DNA from 2 places in the Kurthia sp. Dielmo genome. Region 1 is predicted to be linked to the other one. Evidence: predicted binding sites of a transcription regulator. Region 1 holds the regulator's gene; the other holds the start of a gene.
What was found. Region 1 encodes Rex, which represses fermentation and respiration genes when NADH is low (regulators of the CRP and FNR family bind a similar motif). Its sites were predicted from a motif close to TTGTGAAATATTTCACAA; they were not measured.
Positions count from the first base shown of each region.

Region 2: KTHG_RS14565 (LptM family lipoprotein) is a predicted target of Rex. The motif match lies at 2,760-2,777, and genes of this name have one in related genera.

Region 1 is NZ_HE578967.1:333-6,825, forward strand. It holds gene tsaE (tRNA (adenosine(37)-N6)-threonylcarbamoyltransferase complex ATPase subunit type 1 TsaE) at 28-480, shown strand; gene tsaB (tRNA (adenosine(37)-N6)-threonylcarbamoyltransferase complex dimerization subunit type 1 TsaB) at 477-1,178, shown strand; gene rimI (ribosomal protein S18-alanine N-acetyltransferase) at 1,189-1,629, shown strand; gene tsaD (tRNA (adenosine(37)-N6)-threonylcarbamoyltransferase complex transferase subunit TsaD) at 1,629-2,651, shown strand; gene KTHG_RS19930 (hypothetical protein) at 2,844-3,101, opposite strand; gene KTHG_RS19935 (ABC-F family ATP-binding cassette domain-containing protein) at 3,303-5,246, opposite strand; gene KTHG_RS19940 (redox-sensing transcriptional repressor Rex) at 5,340-5,975, shown strand; gene KTHG_RS19945 (twin-arginine translocase TatA/TatE family subunit) at 6,058-6,249, shown strand; gene tatC (twin-arginine translocase subunit TatC) at 6,266-6,493, shown strand, end outside.
Region 2 is NZ_HE578960.1:212,717-222,075, reverse strand. It holds gene KTHG_RS14585 (ASCH domain-containing protein) at 1-330, opposite strand, end outside; gene KTHG_RS14580 (hypothetical protein) at 317-646, opposite strand; partial or broken gene KTHG_RS14575 (low temperature requirement protein A) at 751-1,847, opposite strand; gene KTHG_RS14570 (winged helix-turn-helix domain-containing protein) at 2,399-2,572, opposite strand; gene KTHG_RS14565 (LptM family lipoprotein) at 2,840-3,910, shown strand; gene KTHG_RS14560 (hypothetical protein) at 4,026-4,226, opposite strand; gene KTHG_RS21380 (hypothetical protein) at 4,474-4,650, opposite strand; gene KTHG_RS14555 (YibE/F family protein) at 5,117-6,226, shown strand; gene KTHG_RS14550 (YibE/F family protein) at 6,223-6,996, shown strand; gene KTHG_RS14545 (YhfM domain-containing protein) at 7,113-7,547, shown strand; gene KTHG_RS14540 (PDDEXK-like family protein) at 8,459-9,359, shown strand, end outside.

The DNA of each region.
Region 1 (6,493 bases):
TATGCATTTTTGGAGAGGACGAGAAACATGACGATTGAATGGACTGTACAATCTTTAGAAGAGACACAAGCTCTTGCCATGAAGCTCGCTGATTTATTACAACCACAAGATACGATTACACTAGAAGGCGACTTAGGTGCAGGAAAAACAACGTTTACACAAGCACTTGCTAAAGGTTTAGGAGTAAAACGTATCGTTAATAGCCCGACATTTACAATTATGAAACAATATGAAGGACGCCTTCCACTCAATCATTTAGATGTTTATCGTCTAGCTGATAGTGATGAGGATCTTGGCTGGGATGAAATCTTTTTCGGCGATGCAGTGTCGGTTGTAGAATGGGCGCATTTAATTGAACCAGACCTACCGGCAGAACGACTTGCGATTCGTATTGAACGTGTTGATGCAGACGCAAGACGATTTTTACTAAACCCAACTGGAACACGTTATGAGCAGTTGTGTGAGGAGTTAATGAAATGATTTGGTTAGGTATTGATACAGCAAATACACCGCTTGCCGTAGCGTTAGTGAAAGACGGTCAAGTGCTCGCAAACGAAGTAACAAATATTAAGTTAAATCACTCAGGTGGTGCGATGCTTGCGATTGAGCGCTTATTAACACGTGTGAAGTTAACAGCACAGGATATTGATGCGGTGGCAGTCAGCGAAGGGCCTGGCTCATACACAGGTATTCGTATTGGCGTAACGATTGCGAAAACATTAGCATGGACACTGAACAAGCCTTTAGTAGGCGTTTCAAGCTTAAAAATGCTAGCAGCAAATGCGGCAATGTATAATGGCATTGTTTGTACGTTAATTGATGCACGCCGTCAAAATGTATACGCGGGTGCTTTTGATGCAGTAAATGGCTTTGAAAATGTTGTTGAGGACCATCACTATAGCATCGCAGACTTAATAGAAAAATTAGATTCACTGAATGCACCTGTATTATTCGTAGGGCATGATGTGGATACTTTCTGGGATGTAATTGTCGAAACATTAGGCGAGCGTGCAGTTCGTGCGCCCTATACAATTGATTTACCAGATGCTGCACAACTAATTTATTTAGCAGAAAAAATGCCTCAATTAACAGGGGATGCGGTGCATAATTTTGTGCCACAATATCGCCGTTTAGCAGAAGCTGAGGCGAATTGGATTAAAGAACAAAAAAATAAGTAGGTGAACAAATGTGGTAACCTATCGTTTAATGACGCTTGCGGATGCAGCAGCTGTTCACCATATTGAAGAAGCTGTATTCCCAGCGCCATGGACATTAGAGTCATTTGAAATGGAAATGACGAAAAATACACAAGCAACCTATGTAGTCGCACTTGAAGACGATGAAATTATCGGTTTTTGCGGTATGTGGATTGTGCTTGATGAAAGTCAGATTACAAATGTTGCCGTTATGCCAGCAGGTCGCGGCAAAGGAATTGGGGAGCAATTGATGCGCGAAGCCATGCGCATCGCAAAAGAGCAGGGCTGCGTGGTTATGAGCCTTGAGGTGCGCGTAACAAATGACGTAGCACAAAATCTTTATCGCAAACTAGGATTCCAGGCAGGTGGTATTCGTAAAGGATACTATACAGATAATCAAGAGGATGCTCTTGTCATGTGGGTGAATTTATAATGGAAAAAGATCTTTATATATTAGGTATTGAAAGTAGCTGTGATGAAACGGCCGCGTCTATCGTGAAAAATGGGACTGAAATCATTTCAAACGTCGTGGCATCACAAATTGAAAGTCATAAACGTTTTGGCGGCGTTGTGCCAGAAATTGCATCACGTCATCATGTAGAGAATGTCACAATCGTTCTTGAGGAAGCGTTAAAGCAAGCGAATATGGAGCCTAAGGATTTAGATGCAGTTTGTATTACAGAAGGTCCTGGGCTTGTTGGTGCGCTCTTAATCGGTATTAATGCTGCGAAGGCTTTTGCTTTTGCACATAATTTACCGATTGTCGGCACACATCATATTGCAGGGCATATTTATGCGAATAACTTAATGCAACCAATGGAGTTTCCATTACTTGCATTAGTCGTATCAGGTGGGCATACAGAACTTGTTTTAATGAAAGAGCATGGCTCATTTGAAGTAATTGGTGAAACACGTGATGATGCAGCAGGTGAAGCATACGATAAAGTAGCGCGCGTGCTAGACATCCCGTACCCAGGTGGTCCACGTATTGACCAAATGGCACATGAAAGTGACGAAGCTATCGAGTTTCCACGTGTATGGTTGGAGCCTAATTCGTATGATTTCAGCTTTAGTGGCTTAAAATCAGCCGTTATTAACTATCAACACAACGCAAAACAACGCGGTGGCGATATTAATCCATACCATATCGCAAAAGGTTTCCAAGATAGTGTTGTAGAAGTGCTATCAACGAAAACATTGCGTGCGGCACGTGAATTTAATGTGAAGCAAGTTATCGCAGCAGGTGGCGTATCAGCCAATAAAGGCTTACGTACGGAACTGGAGAAAATCTTCAATGAAGAGGGCATTCCGTTCTTCGTACCACCACTTAAATTATGTACAGATAATGCCGCAATGATTGCAGCAGCAGGAACAGAAATGTTTAAAGCCGGCAAACGTAGCGGTTGGGATTTAAATGGTCGCCCAGGCATGGAATTACGTTCTTGGAATGATTAAAAAAGGAAAATAAAGTTATGCACATGTGGATAACTTTTTGAAACAGTCTGACAATTTACTTGTTGGGCTGTTTTTTAATGCTATAAATCGCGTTATGACGCGATTTGGATAAATTGCATAAATATGTATAATGAAAAATAGGAATCAACTAGCCTGTGGATAACTAAAAAAGATGCAGAAAAATCCTGCATCTTACATGTTTAATGTAGCCAATTCTAAGAGAAGAAGGGAAGATGTGAAGCCACCTATTAAAAATGTTAGTGTCCCGAGTAAAGCAACCGGTAGCTTTTTATAGAAATTCTTTAAACTGTAGAACCCTATGACAAGACCAAAAATACTTGCAGAACCCCAATACAAATAGTGTAAAAATGATGGTAAATGAACCGCAAAAAAGCCAAGTTGATAAATGAATACAATGACTAACAACGACATTAACCAATTTTTATTCATAGGACGCCTCCTTTTTTATAAGAGCGAAATTTATATTAGGAGGTTGCCATAAAAAAGAAGAGGCTGGGACATACGTATAAAAACAACCGTTTATATGAGCATAAGAAAAACCGGAATCGTGCTGTAGCGCGGTTCCGGTTTTTCATTGCGAACGCTAAAAAAGGAAAATGACGTGTTTTGTCCAAGCCTCTCTTTAAAGGATTAAAGTGCTTCAAGCTCTTCGTTTAATTCAAGCCATTCCATTTCAAGCGTATCCTTTTGTTCTTTGGCATCATCTAATGCCGATTGAATGGTCAGCGTTTTTTCATGATCTGAATAGACATCTGGGTCACAAAGCTGCTGCTCATATTCAACAATTTGTGCATCAAACGTTGCCATATCAACTTCTAACGTCTCGATTTTACGACGAAGGCTGCGTTCTTTTTTCTTGGCTTCTTTATCAATTGATGTGTTTGTCGCTTTTTTCTCTTTTACTGGCGTAGGGTGTTTTGCCTGCTCTTCAGCTGCTTTTTCAAGCGCAATTTCTTCGAGCTCCAGTTTTTTCTCAACATAATAATCATAGTCACCTAAATATTCGAATGTCCCATCATGTGAGAGTTCAACAACTTTTGTGGCGATACGATTAATAAAGTAACGGTCATGTGAAACGAAAAGCAGTGTGCCTTGGTAATCGATCAACGCATTTTCAAGTACTTCTTTACTATCTAAATCTAAGTGGTTGGTTGGCTCATCGAGTACGAGGAAGTTATTTTTCTCAAGCATCAATTTGGCAAGTGCTAGACGCGCTTTTTCGCCACCAGACAAGTCACTCACAATTTTTTCAACGTCGTCGCCTGAAAATAGGAAACGGCCGAGTACAGAACGTACATCTTTTTCGTTCATTAATGGCCATTCATCCCAAATTTCTTTAATGACCGTACGATTGCTCGTTAATTTTGCAAGCTCTTGGTCGTAGTAGCCAATTTGAACATTCGTACCAAAGCGTACTTCACCAGCAAGTTTTGGTTGGTCGCCTACAATCGTTTTCAATAGTGTAGATTTACCGACACCATTTGGGCCGACAAGAGCGATACGGTCTTCGCGGTATTCACGTAGCTGAATATTCTCTGAAATTAATTTGTCATCATAGCCAATTGCGAGGTTATCCACCGATAATACATCATTGCCACTTTGACGCTCGATTTCAAATGTCAGCGTGGCTGACTTTTCATCGCCAAGCGGAGAATCCATCCATTCACGTCGCTCTAACATTTTACGACGGCTTTGCGCCATTTTTGTAGAGGATGCACGAGCAATATTTTTTTCAACAAATTGCTCAAGTTTCGCCTTCTCCGATTGTTCTTTTTCATAGCGTTTAACGTCTAATTCATAGTTTTTCGCTTTTTGGTCTAGATAGTCCGAATAGTTCCCAGAGAATTTTGAGACATGATGACGAGAAACTTCATAGACAATCGACACAACTTGGTCCAAGAAGTAACGGTCATGTGATACGATAAGGATGGCTCCATCGTAGTTCTTCAAATAATTCTCTAGCCAGCTTAGTGTTTCAATGTCTAAGTGGTTGGTCGGTTCATCGAGAATAAGGAGCTCAGGCTTGCTAAGTAGTAGCTTCGCTAGGGCAAGTCGTGTACGCTGACCGCCGGATAATGAATTAATTGGCTGGTCAAACATTTCTCGAGGGAACTGCATCCCGTGAAGAACCCCACGTGTATCGGCTTCGTATTGATAGCCGCCACGTGCTTTGAAGTCATGTTGAAGCTGATCATAATCAGCCATAATTTTGGCATATTGTTCAGCATCGTTATAAATGTCTGGGTCTGCCATACGCTGTTCGAGTGAGCGCATCGTTGTTTCAAGCGCTTTTAGGGGCTCGAATATCGTCATCATTTCATCCCATACACTTAGGTCTGAATCAAGACCCGCATGTTGATCGAGATAGCCAAGATGGATATCTTTTGGCATAATAATATCGCCGGAGTCATACGAAAGTTGCCCCGCGATAATTTTTAATAATGTGGATTTGCCGGCACCATTACGGCCAACAAGTGCGACGCGGTCTCGATGCTGTACTTCGAGCTTCACGCCACTTAAAATTTCATCTGCAATATAAGATTTATATAATTGATTGACTTGTAATACAATCATGAAGTACACCTCAGTTCTCATTTTAGTTTATCGAAATGTGGGCAGTGGTGCAATGTTAAGAAGTTAAAGTTAATCCAGGAGGGGACAACCGCTTTGAAAGAAAATTATAAAATTCCGCAGGCTACGACGAAAAGATTACCTCTCTATTATCGTTTCATTCAAAATTTTTCGGAAGCAGGAATAGAACGCATTTCTTCAAAAGAGTTAAGTGAGGCGATGCAAATAGATTCTGCTACGATTCGACGAGATTTTTCACATTTCGGCGCACTTGGTCGTAAAGGCTATGGCTATGATGTACAAAAATTACTCGTTTTCTTTAGAGATGTATTAGATGATAATGAGCGCATGAATGTCGCTGTTATCGGGATTGGTAATCTGGGGCATGCGCTACTGAAATATAACTTCCAAAAAAATCAGAATATGAAAATCGTTGTTGCCTTCGATACGAACTATCCACTTGATGGGAAATTAGTCAATGGTGTACCCGTTTTTCATCCAGATGTTATGGAAGAAAAATTTGAAGAGTTTCATGCTGAGCTACCGATTTTAACAGTACCAGCACGCTCTGCTCAAATGATGACAGACCGCCTTGTTGCGATGGATGTGAAGGGTGTTCTTAATTTCACGCCTGTGCGCCTACAAGTACCGGATACATTCCGTGTACATACAATCGATTTATCAATTGAATTACAGACGCTGAGCTACTTTATGCGTAATGTAGGAAAATGAGTCAATAGTCTATTGAGAATGCTATAGCTAATTGAGAATGATTGCGTTACAATATAGGCATCTTAATGAGGAGGTGCCTGTAATGGGAGGAGTTAGTTTTGGCAGCATTGTAATCATCGCTGTCGTTGCTCTACTTATTTTTGGTCCGAAGAAGCTGCCTGAGCTTGGAAAAGCGATGGGCTCCACGCTCCGTGAATTCAAGAATGCCACTAAAGGTTTAGTGGATGACGATGATGATAAGACAAAAGAGAAAAATAAAGTTGAACATAAATAGTTAGGGAGTTATTGCAATGGAAGATAATGAACTAACGCTTGAACAGCATATAAATGAACTTCGAAAACGGTTAATTACAGTAACCGTTTTCTTTGTCATCAATGTGATTATAGGCCTTTTTATTGCGAAGCCACTTATTCATTACTTACAGTATAGTGAGCATGCAAAGTCTTTGCAGTTACATGCCTTTAATGTCACGGATCCGCTAAAGATTTTCTTTCAGGCGGATTTTGTCATTGCACTT
Region 2 (9,359 bases), on a different contig from region 1:
TAAATCCCCTTCACCCTCCGATTTTGCAAAGGCAGGTGTTACATTCTTCATTTTGACAAGCTCGATGTTGGTATATTGAATAATGGCAAGCGGATTTTCATCGCCATCTAAGACAATATCAAACTGACCGACTTGCTGAAGCTTTTCGCCTTCTAACTCATAAATACAATGCGCCGCGCAGGTCCCTGTTTTGATGCCATCTACAACAAGCGCACCTAATGTATCACCCATTTCTTTCGAGCCATCCCCAAACATCCACGCATCGGGTGTGCTAAGATTCAATCCATTTTTTGTCGCATAGCTCTGCCAGTAAGCTTCAACTTTGTTCATCTAACTTCCCCCTTTTAAAAGACAAATACCTCTTTTCTAATAATTCATAACACCCTATGCATAGACGACGATTTTCCTTATGTACATATATCGGTTCATACGCTTCAAACAACTGATTGCACTGCATACATTCCGCTCCCTCATGTTCAGTGAAATTTTCTAAAGCACCCCCGCAACTCGGACAGTATTCCCTGATATCCTTGTCCTCAACAACAAAATATTCATGACATACTTCACATTCCTGCGCTGCTATATAATCCGTTTCAAGCTTAAATCTTTTGTAGTTTATATGTTGAATTCGTTTTTTCTTCATCATTTTACCCACTCCCCTACATTAAAAGATATCACTTTAATAGTTCAAATTAGTTCTGAAATAAAAAAGCATTGCACCAAATATTCGATACAATGCCTTACTATTCATTACTTTAAAGAAATAATTGCATAAATAACAAAGAAAATAACCATCATTATTAAAATGAAAAAGTTTGAAAGGATGGATACTTTCACAAAAATCATCGCAATAAAACAAATAAAAATAGCGTTAATACGATAATTTGGTGTTTCTTCAATTTTGCATGAGAATAACGATACGAATTAAAGACGAATAATGTAGAGATTAAATACATCGACATTGCGATGAAGATAAACATTAGAATAAAAGATGGATGCATTTGCTCTTGGAATAACAAACGAATTGAAATCGTAATCATGCTAATGGCCATCAAAATAAAGAGATGTCCATAAATAATCCGTTGTCCTGTGGATTTTATATTTTTATCGACTTTAAAGTCTAAGTTATCAAAGTATTGCCAACCCATCGAAATGATCAAAATAAAAAATAATGTGCCATATAATATATTATTCCATTCGCCCGGTGCTGGTTGCACAATCACAATCGTACTAACGAGCATCTCACCAAATAAAATTGTTGTAAATTGACTAAATCGCTCAATTAAATGCTCACTATTTACAGGACTCTTCATCAAATATTTCCTTCCAAACATTGGGACAATAATATCCACAATAATCCCTAGATATAAGAAGAAATAACGCCACCAGCTATCAAAGAAAATTGACATAAGTGAAATGAGAATGCCTAACCAAAAATATTTCCCTAAAAACTGAGCTACTTTTTTACGTGCGCCTTCTTCAACACGCGCAGCTAATAAATATTGAATAGCCGTTAAAGCTCTTAATCCTAAATAACCAACTAAAAATGGTACAAAATAAGAATCAAAGTCAGTAGACAGACTTGCAATCATGACTAATGCAAAAAGCATTTGTAAGATCAGAAAGAATCGATGATGAATTAAATCCTTTCCAAATCGGTTCGTAAATAGGGTTTGTCCAACCCAGCTCCACCAAATCGGAATAAAAATTAAGACAAATTTTGCGATTGATTCAAGTGGAATTTCTCCATGTTCTACGTGAATCAGTACACTTGTAACAGTCGCTATTGCTGCAACGAATAATAAATCGGAAAACAGCTCTAACCAAGTGACCTTTTTATTTTCCATGTGCGTCCTCCATTTCTTTTACTCGATATTTGACCATTATAAAGTTTTAGGAGTAATAGTCAATAACATCTTGGGCATATTTCTTATCCTAAAAAACTCAAAATAGTATGAATGGTGGCGGTATGGTCCTTATCTAATAATTACTTTCAGCACAGATAACAACTTATTAGCTTGTCATCTATAGACACCTGACTCCAACTAAAAAAACCGATATAATAAGATTATGAAAAAGAAAAAACAGCAACTTTCTAAAATGAAAAAAAATATTGTAGAGGTCATTTGGGATTTTTTAATCGAAGTAATAGTTGATGGCATTTTGCGTATACTTTTGTTTATTCCAAGGATTATCATTCGACTGTTTTCAAATGGTCTTTAAGCAATGTACGAAGGTGCATTGCTTTTTTGATGTAGCCTTTATCCATTAAAATCTTTCGCCAAAATTGATAAACCCTCCATATCCTCATACCAGAATTTAATATCTATGATGACAAAAAGAAAGAAAATCCCTGAAAATCCAAGTAGAATAATTTTATCTACTAAAAATTCCTTTATCATAAACGATAGCCCACTCCTCGCACCGTTTTAATAAAATCTGCTGCGCCAATTTGCTTCAATTTTTCTCGTAGTCGATTTATATTCACATACAATGTATTTTCATCGATATATAAGCTGTCATGCCATAAATCCTCAATAATTTCTTCGCGTGTACGCAGCTCCTTTTTCATTTTATTGTACTACTTTCCGCCTAAATAGCCTTTCATCTATAGACGATTTCTATCGAACACGACATCTTAACTTTATTCTCTTCTAACTATCTCCTATTTCATTTCCAGCAATTTTTATTCTAAAAATGATATTAAACGCTCAATTCTATCAATTTTTTTAAATTTATTACAAAAAAATCAAAAAAATATGTTAAAATTTACATAAAATAAATAACTATATTTTCTAATTAAGGAATATTTAGTTAAAAACGAATGTGAGGGATAGCGTTGAAAAAAAGTAAATTTTTAGTCGCAGCATTAAGTAGCGCTTTTATTTTAGGTGGATGTGGCGCTAAAGATGTAACAGAATATATTAGCGTAGATTTTGATGGGATTGATACGAAAGGAACTGCTCAATACACTGTAAATGAAACGAAATATTTAAAAGAAGTATTTGGTTTCACCGGAAATGATAGCTACGAAACATTAGAAGAAATTTCTGCAGCTGAACAAGCAATTGATATAAAACTTGATAAAACAGAAAATCTTTCAAATGGTGACAAAGTCAAGGTAAATGTAGTGGTAGATGAAGATAAAACAGATAAAATCAAAGGTGGAGAAAAGGAATTTGAGGTTACTGGTTTAGAAGAACCGAAAAAATTAACAGATGCAGAACTCGAAAAAAATACATCGTTTGTGGCGGAAGGTTATAGCGGACAAGCAACTGGACATCTTACATATAATCCTAATGATGAAGATCTCCCACAAGTACACTTTGAAGAAGTAGATTCAAAAGGGGACGAGGCTAAAACTTTCAAAAATGGTGATACCGTTCAATATAAAGTAACAAACATTGATGACCTTGCAGATGCTGGCTATATTTTAGAAGGTAAAGGGATTGTCGAAAAGAAAGTAGAAGGACTAAAAGTAGTTCCTGAAAAAGTAGAAGAAATTAAAAATTTAAAAGAAATTAAGCGTGTAATTAAAGAAAATAACAATAGAGAATTTGAAGATGAATTCAATATTTTTGATGAAAATGAAGTTGTTAAGAGTTATGACGTAGAGGAAAAACAAATGTACTATCGTCAGTTCAAACCTGCTAATAATAACGACTATTCAAGCATTAATTCTGCCGAAAGGGGTTCGTTCGTCGGTATTTACCAAGTTAAAGAATATGATGAAGATAAAAAATTAGTAGCAGAAAATTTATATATTCGTGGTTTGAGTAATATTGTATTAGATGAAAATGAAAATGTAAATATTACACAGCTTGAAGAAATTTCGAAAGACTATGATTCTTCTTATTCTCTACAAACCGTAAAATCAACACTTGAAGGATTAGGTTATTCACCAATTTAATTATGTAAAATAAAAAAGTAGCAAATTGCTACTTTTTTTGTGTTTTATAGTTATCTTAAAACGCTCCTACAAAAATCAATAATCCATTTCCTTCTTCATTTCTGCCCATCTCGCTTTATACTTCGCCTTTGGAATACCATGATACTGCTCGTATCGGCACATGCGGCAAGAGCAATGGATTTTTATTCTTGCTTAGCGTGCCTTTCACAGGCATATATTCTGGCTCTCGCTGCCATATATGTTTTAGAATAAACCATTTCCTCTCGATGGTTCTTGCTCGCTGATGACGCGTATAGGCTCTCGTACGTTTGTTCATTTAAAACCGCTCCCTTGAAAGAAAACCGAGCTCGCAAAGCATGTCAAGGGATTACATAGCACGCCCTACAAGCTCGGGGTTTTTCTATTCAAGAATATAAATTGAGTCATCGCTTACCTTCCTTTACATAAAATATTCTATTACTATTATAATATAATCGTTCTATCATGTTGAAGATTTTAAAGGCCGAATGAAAATACAAAGAAGAAAAACGCCCATTCCAAAGAATAGGCATTCGTTCATTTTATTATTTTAAATCCTTGAAAAAATCTCTGGCGATACGGATAAAATAAATGATTGCTAAGACAAAGAATAACGCAATAATTACATAGGTACCACTTGTCGTATAATAACCATCGAATGATTGCAGGAAAATAAATAAGAACGCAAATGATAAGTAGATGGCTGCTGCGATATGTTTCATTAAGTCACTCCTATGTATGATTTATTAGCCTACCAGTAATAGTCTAACAAAAATGGAAAGTAATAAAAACCGTCCAGATGATGAAAATATGTAGAAACATGTATAGACATGTTTCTACTTTTTATTTAACCTGACGTATTTTTTCTACATTACTAATCCACACAATACTCAGTGCTAAATAGTAAAAAACAATGATAGGAAAAGATGCTTCTAAGGCTGGCCAAAATGCAGCGTCTCGCAGCGCAACGTTTATGCTCGTGACGACAATGATAGATAGAAGCGGGATTGCGATGAAAAAGGTAATAAATAAGATTTTCCCCATAGAATGCTCCTTTTATCGAGTTATTTCATTCCTTAGTTCCGTATGTATCATTTTTAGCTTAAACAAAGGCACTTTCTACTTTATCAACATGCTCAAAACCTGTAAGATAGCTAAGGTATTACATATCAAGGAGGTGCCTAGCGTATGAAATCCTTTCGTGAATGGTGGCTTGCCGCCTTACTCATTCTCTGTGCGGCTGTTTCCATCGTATTTACGCTCTATAATGATTCATTTTATCATCAAACCATTGCGACTGTAACAGAAAACACTGTCACAAAAACGGAAGCCGTTACTGATCAATTCAATAATAAAGATACGCTCTATACACAGCAGCTAACTGCAAAAATTACAAATGGTGAAAAAAAAGGCGACGTTATCACGTTAACTAATCAATATTCCGACTCAAAGGGATTTGATAATGAATATGAAATTGGCCACGATTTATTTATCGAAAAAAATAAGCTAGCCGAAAAAAATGACGTACATAGCTATGATATTGTAGGCGTTAAACGAGACGTTCATATCGTCACACTACTCTGGGTATTTATCGCGGTTTTAATTGCGGTAGGGCGTTTACAAGGTCTCTTTTCTGTCATTAGTCTTTTTATTAACGCGGCAATTATTTGGACCATTATTAGTATTTATACAACATACGACGCCTATCTACTTATACTATGCATCGTTGGGATTTTCCTCTTCACCATTTTATCCCTTCTACTCGTAAATGGTTTTAACGAAAAGACAATGACTGCTATTATCAGCACATTAGTTGGTACATTTGTGTCGCTCGGGCTTGCCTATATTGTCTTAAAGCTGACAAATGAACAAGGTATGCGCTATGAAGAGCTACAATTTATTACGCGGCCCTATAAAACGGTCTTTATGGCAGGCCTTTTCATCGGTTCGCTCGGAGCTGTAATGGATATTGCGATTACGATGTCTTCCTCGCTTTATGGATTGTATGAGAAAAATCCCGCTATTTCTTTAAAAAGACTGGCTCAATCTGGTCGTGAAATCGGAAAAGATATTATGGGCACAATGACCAATATTTTATTCTTTGCCTATGTAAGTGGCTCCATTCCCATGCTGTTACTTTATTTTAAAAATCAATCGGCATTCGGGTACACATTATCCATTAACCTTTCATTAGAGCTTGTCCGTGCCCTTGTTGGCGGCATTGGTATTGTGTTAGCCATCCCGATTTCGCTAGTCATTGTCTTATTCTTTATTAAACGAAAGCAGGCGATACGATGAATATTATTATAGTACTCGCCATTATTTTAGCGATATGTATGCTGATAATTGGCGGCAAAAAAGGATTGCGTTCATTTATTGCTTTATTTTTAAATTTCATTGTCGTAATTGTGCTGCTCTTCTTTATGAATGTTCCACAACTCAACCCGATTTTATTGACTTTTATTGCCTGTATTGTCGTTAGTATCATTAATTTGTTTTATATTAATGAAGTAAATCCCATGACAAAAATCGCATTCGTCTCTACGCTCGCTACTACTGGTTTTCTTGTAGTACTCATCTGGCTCTTCACTAAAAGCTCATTAATTCAAGGGTTTGGCGAGGAAGAAACAGAAGAATTAAGTATGATGTCACTCCATATTGGCCTAGATTTTCAGCAAATCGTAATTTCGGTCATTATTATGAGTACCATCGGCGCCATTACAGATGCAGCCATTGCGATTGCTTCTCCAATGCGGGAAATGCTCACTTTACACCCTGAAGCTACGCGAAAACAATTATTTGATTTTGGCATGCACATTGGCCGAGATATTATTGGTACAAGTGCGAACACCTTATTTTTCGCCTTTTTCGGAAGCTACCTAGCCCTACTTATTTGGTTTAATGATTTATCCTATTCACTTGGTGAGATTGTAAACTCCAAAATTTTTAGTAGTGAGCTCATTACGATTTGCTGTGCTGGTATTGGCGTAACCCTTGTCATTCCAATCACAGCTTTCATTGCTTCTTATTTTCTAAAAGATACAAAAGAAGAAACTCACCTTTCATGAAAGGTGGGATTTTTTTTGTTAAAGGCTGTTTTCGTAAAGTTTGTTGTTTTTAGAATATGCTATACTAAACATGAAATAGTTTCCAATTATAGCCATTTTATATAGGAGGAGATATTATGAAAAAAATTAAATACCTTATTTCCCTTTTTGGTATCGTCTCCATATTTTTAGTAGGGTGTTCAAACGTAAGAGAAAATGAAGAACGCTATATACAAGTTCAACATCGCATTGGTGATGAAAATAAATATGCGGATTTCAAAGAAATTACTGATAATGAACAGGTTCAAAAAGTGAAAGATATTTTAAATGAGATTGATTGGGAACATGCAAAAGTAAATATGACTCACCCACCTGATTACAGATTCATATTTCCATACAAAAATCCTAAAGTTGAATCAAAAGCGGCGACATATGAACTTTGGATAACTCCGAATAACGATAAAGTAGAACTTGTTATAGACGCCGAAAGTAACTATGTTCAACTAGATACGGGGAATTCAGCAGAACTCTTTGAAATCCTTGTTGGCGAAGAATTATCAGACCAAAAATAATAATTTGACCTCGACTTTAGAGGTCTTTTTTTATGCCCTTTTAAGCAATTCAACAAGTTTATAATTTAATTTTTAGCAGGACGGAATAAGCATTCGCTCCATCCGCTCGTCAAATGCTAAATAAATATTTAATTTTATGGGCGGGGCTTTAAGTTTTTTTAAGCAGCAATACATCTTTTAAACTCGCTTCATTGTTCGATGCTGAATATGGAAAGCTTGAAGTACATAAAAAAACACCCCAGTGAATGAGGTGCTTTTTTTAAAATTGAACTGATAAATTTTTATGATTTTTAGCATAGTGAATTTAATTCTCCAAAACCATCCTTTTATAGACAAATCAAAACGCCACTTCAAATTAATATTGAAGTGGCGTTTTTTAGTAGGCTTTGTGTTTAAAGTCGTCTATTTATTGATTTGTAAGGATATCAAAATGTTGTTTGGGAATGCTTTTTAAATTTTTTAAATCAATTACTTTTACTTTTTTTCATGGCTAAACTTACTAATATTAATGAAACTACTATTAACAGATAAACGGGTACTAGTGTAATATCGTAATAGGCTAGCTGAGTATCAGAAATATTTAAATTGATTCTTAAAAATAACGGGTGAAAATGAATCGGATTATCCACATCCATTGACATACTAGATACATACAGCGTTTTTTTTGATAAAGATGTAATTAAATATACAATGCTTATAATTAGCAGCACTATAGAAAGCAATATTTTTTTCATTTTTTCTCCCTTTATTTAAGACTCCGTTTATTTATTTTAACACCAGTTAACTAAATACTCTTTATTTCTATTTAATCTGACGTTGCTCTTTTGATAATGTTTCCGAATTCATAATTTCACAAAAAATTAAAATGTTAAGCTATACTCACTTATCTACATAGAAAAGAGGCACTACACGTGAACACCATTGACGCATTGAATATTTTTTACAGAGAAGATGTAATTTCTGATTTACTTAAAAGCTGTTTTGAAGATTCTCCAGCTTTCTTAAAACAATTTCTAGCAGCGGGGGATGTGGCGCTCAATACACATGCTGGGTACACGATTATGAATCGCTTAGGACTCGGTAAAGCGATTGGAACTCCGGATATGGTGATTGTGAACGGTGATCAAATCATTGTAATTGAAAATAAGCTTGGCACAGGTGAAGGTATTTTACAGACGATGCGCTATGAATCGAACGAAGCTAAAGAAGGCTTGTTAAAGAAATTTAGAATGGAAGCGGCCACATTTCATTATATTTTCTTAACGTTGGATACAACGGTTATACCAAGTAGCTCAAATTTTAAGCATCTATACTATAGTGAATTTTTAGCGCAGGATTGGCTTTTACAGGATTCGACGCTACATATGATTTTTAAGGATTTCCAAGAAAAATTACATGCATTTTATGCGCCGTTACGTACACCATTAGAAACACTAGCTACAGACTATGCATTGGATAGCACACAAAAGAAAATATGTTGGCAACAACTTCTTTTTGAGCAATTTAGGGCACATACTCTGTTTACACTCGACTGGGGAGAGGTAGGAGGTACTGGTCGCAATAACTTCCTATTCCTGATTACAAAATCAAATTGGAAAGCGACAGCACCATTTGATAAAGCTGGCTTATCCAAAACCTTCTATGTTCATATTGATACCTACATTAATCTATTGAGCAGCTCCAATGATTCCCTTAACGAAATTGGCGTGCGTTTTGAGACGAACCCCTATGTACCCCATGCCAAAATTAAAAACGAACCACAATACGCGAAGTTTATTGAACATAAACAGCTATTTGCGGAGCGTTTATATG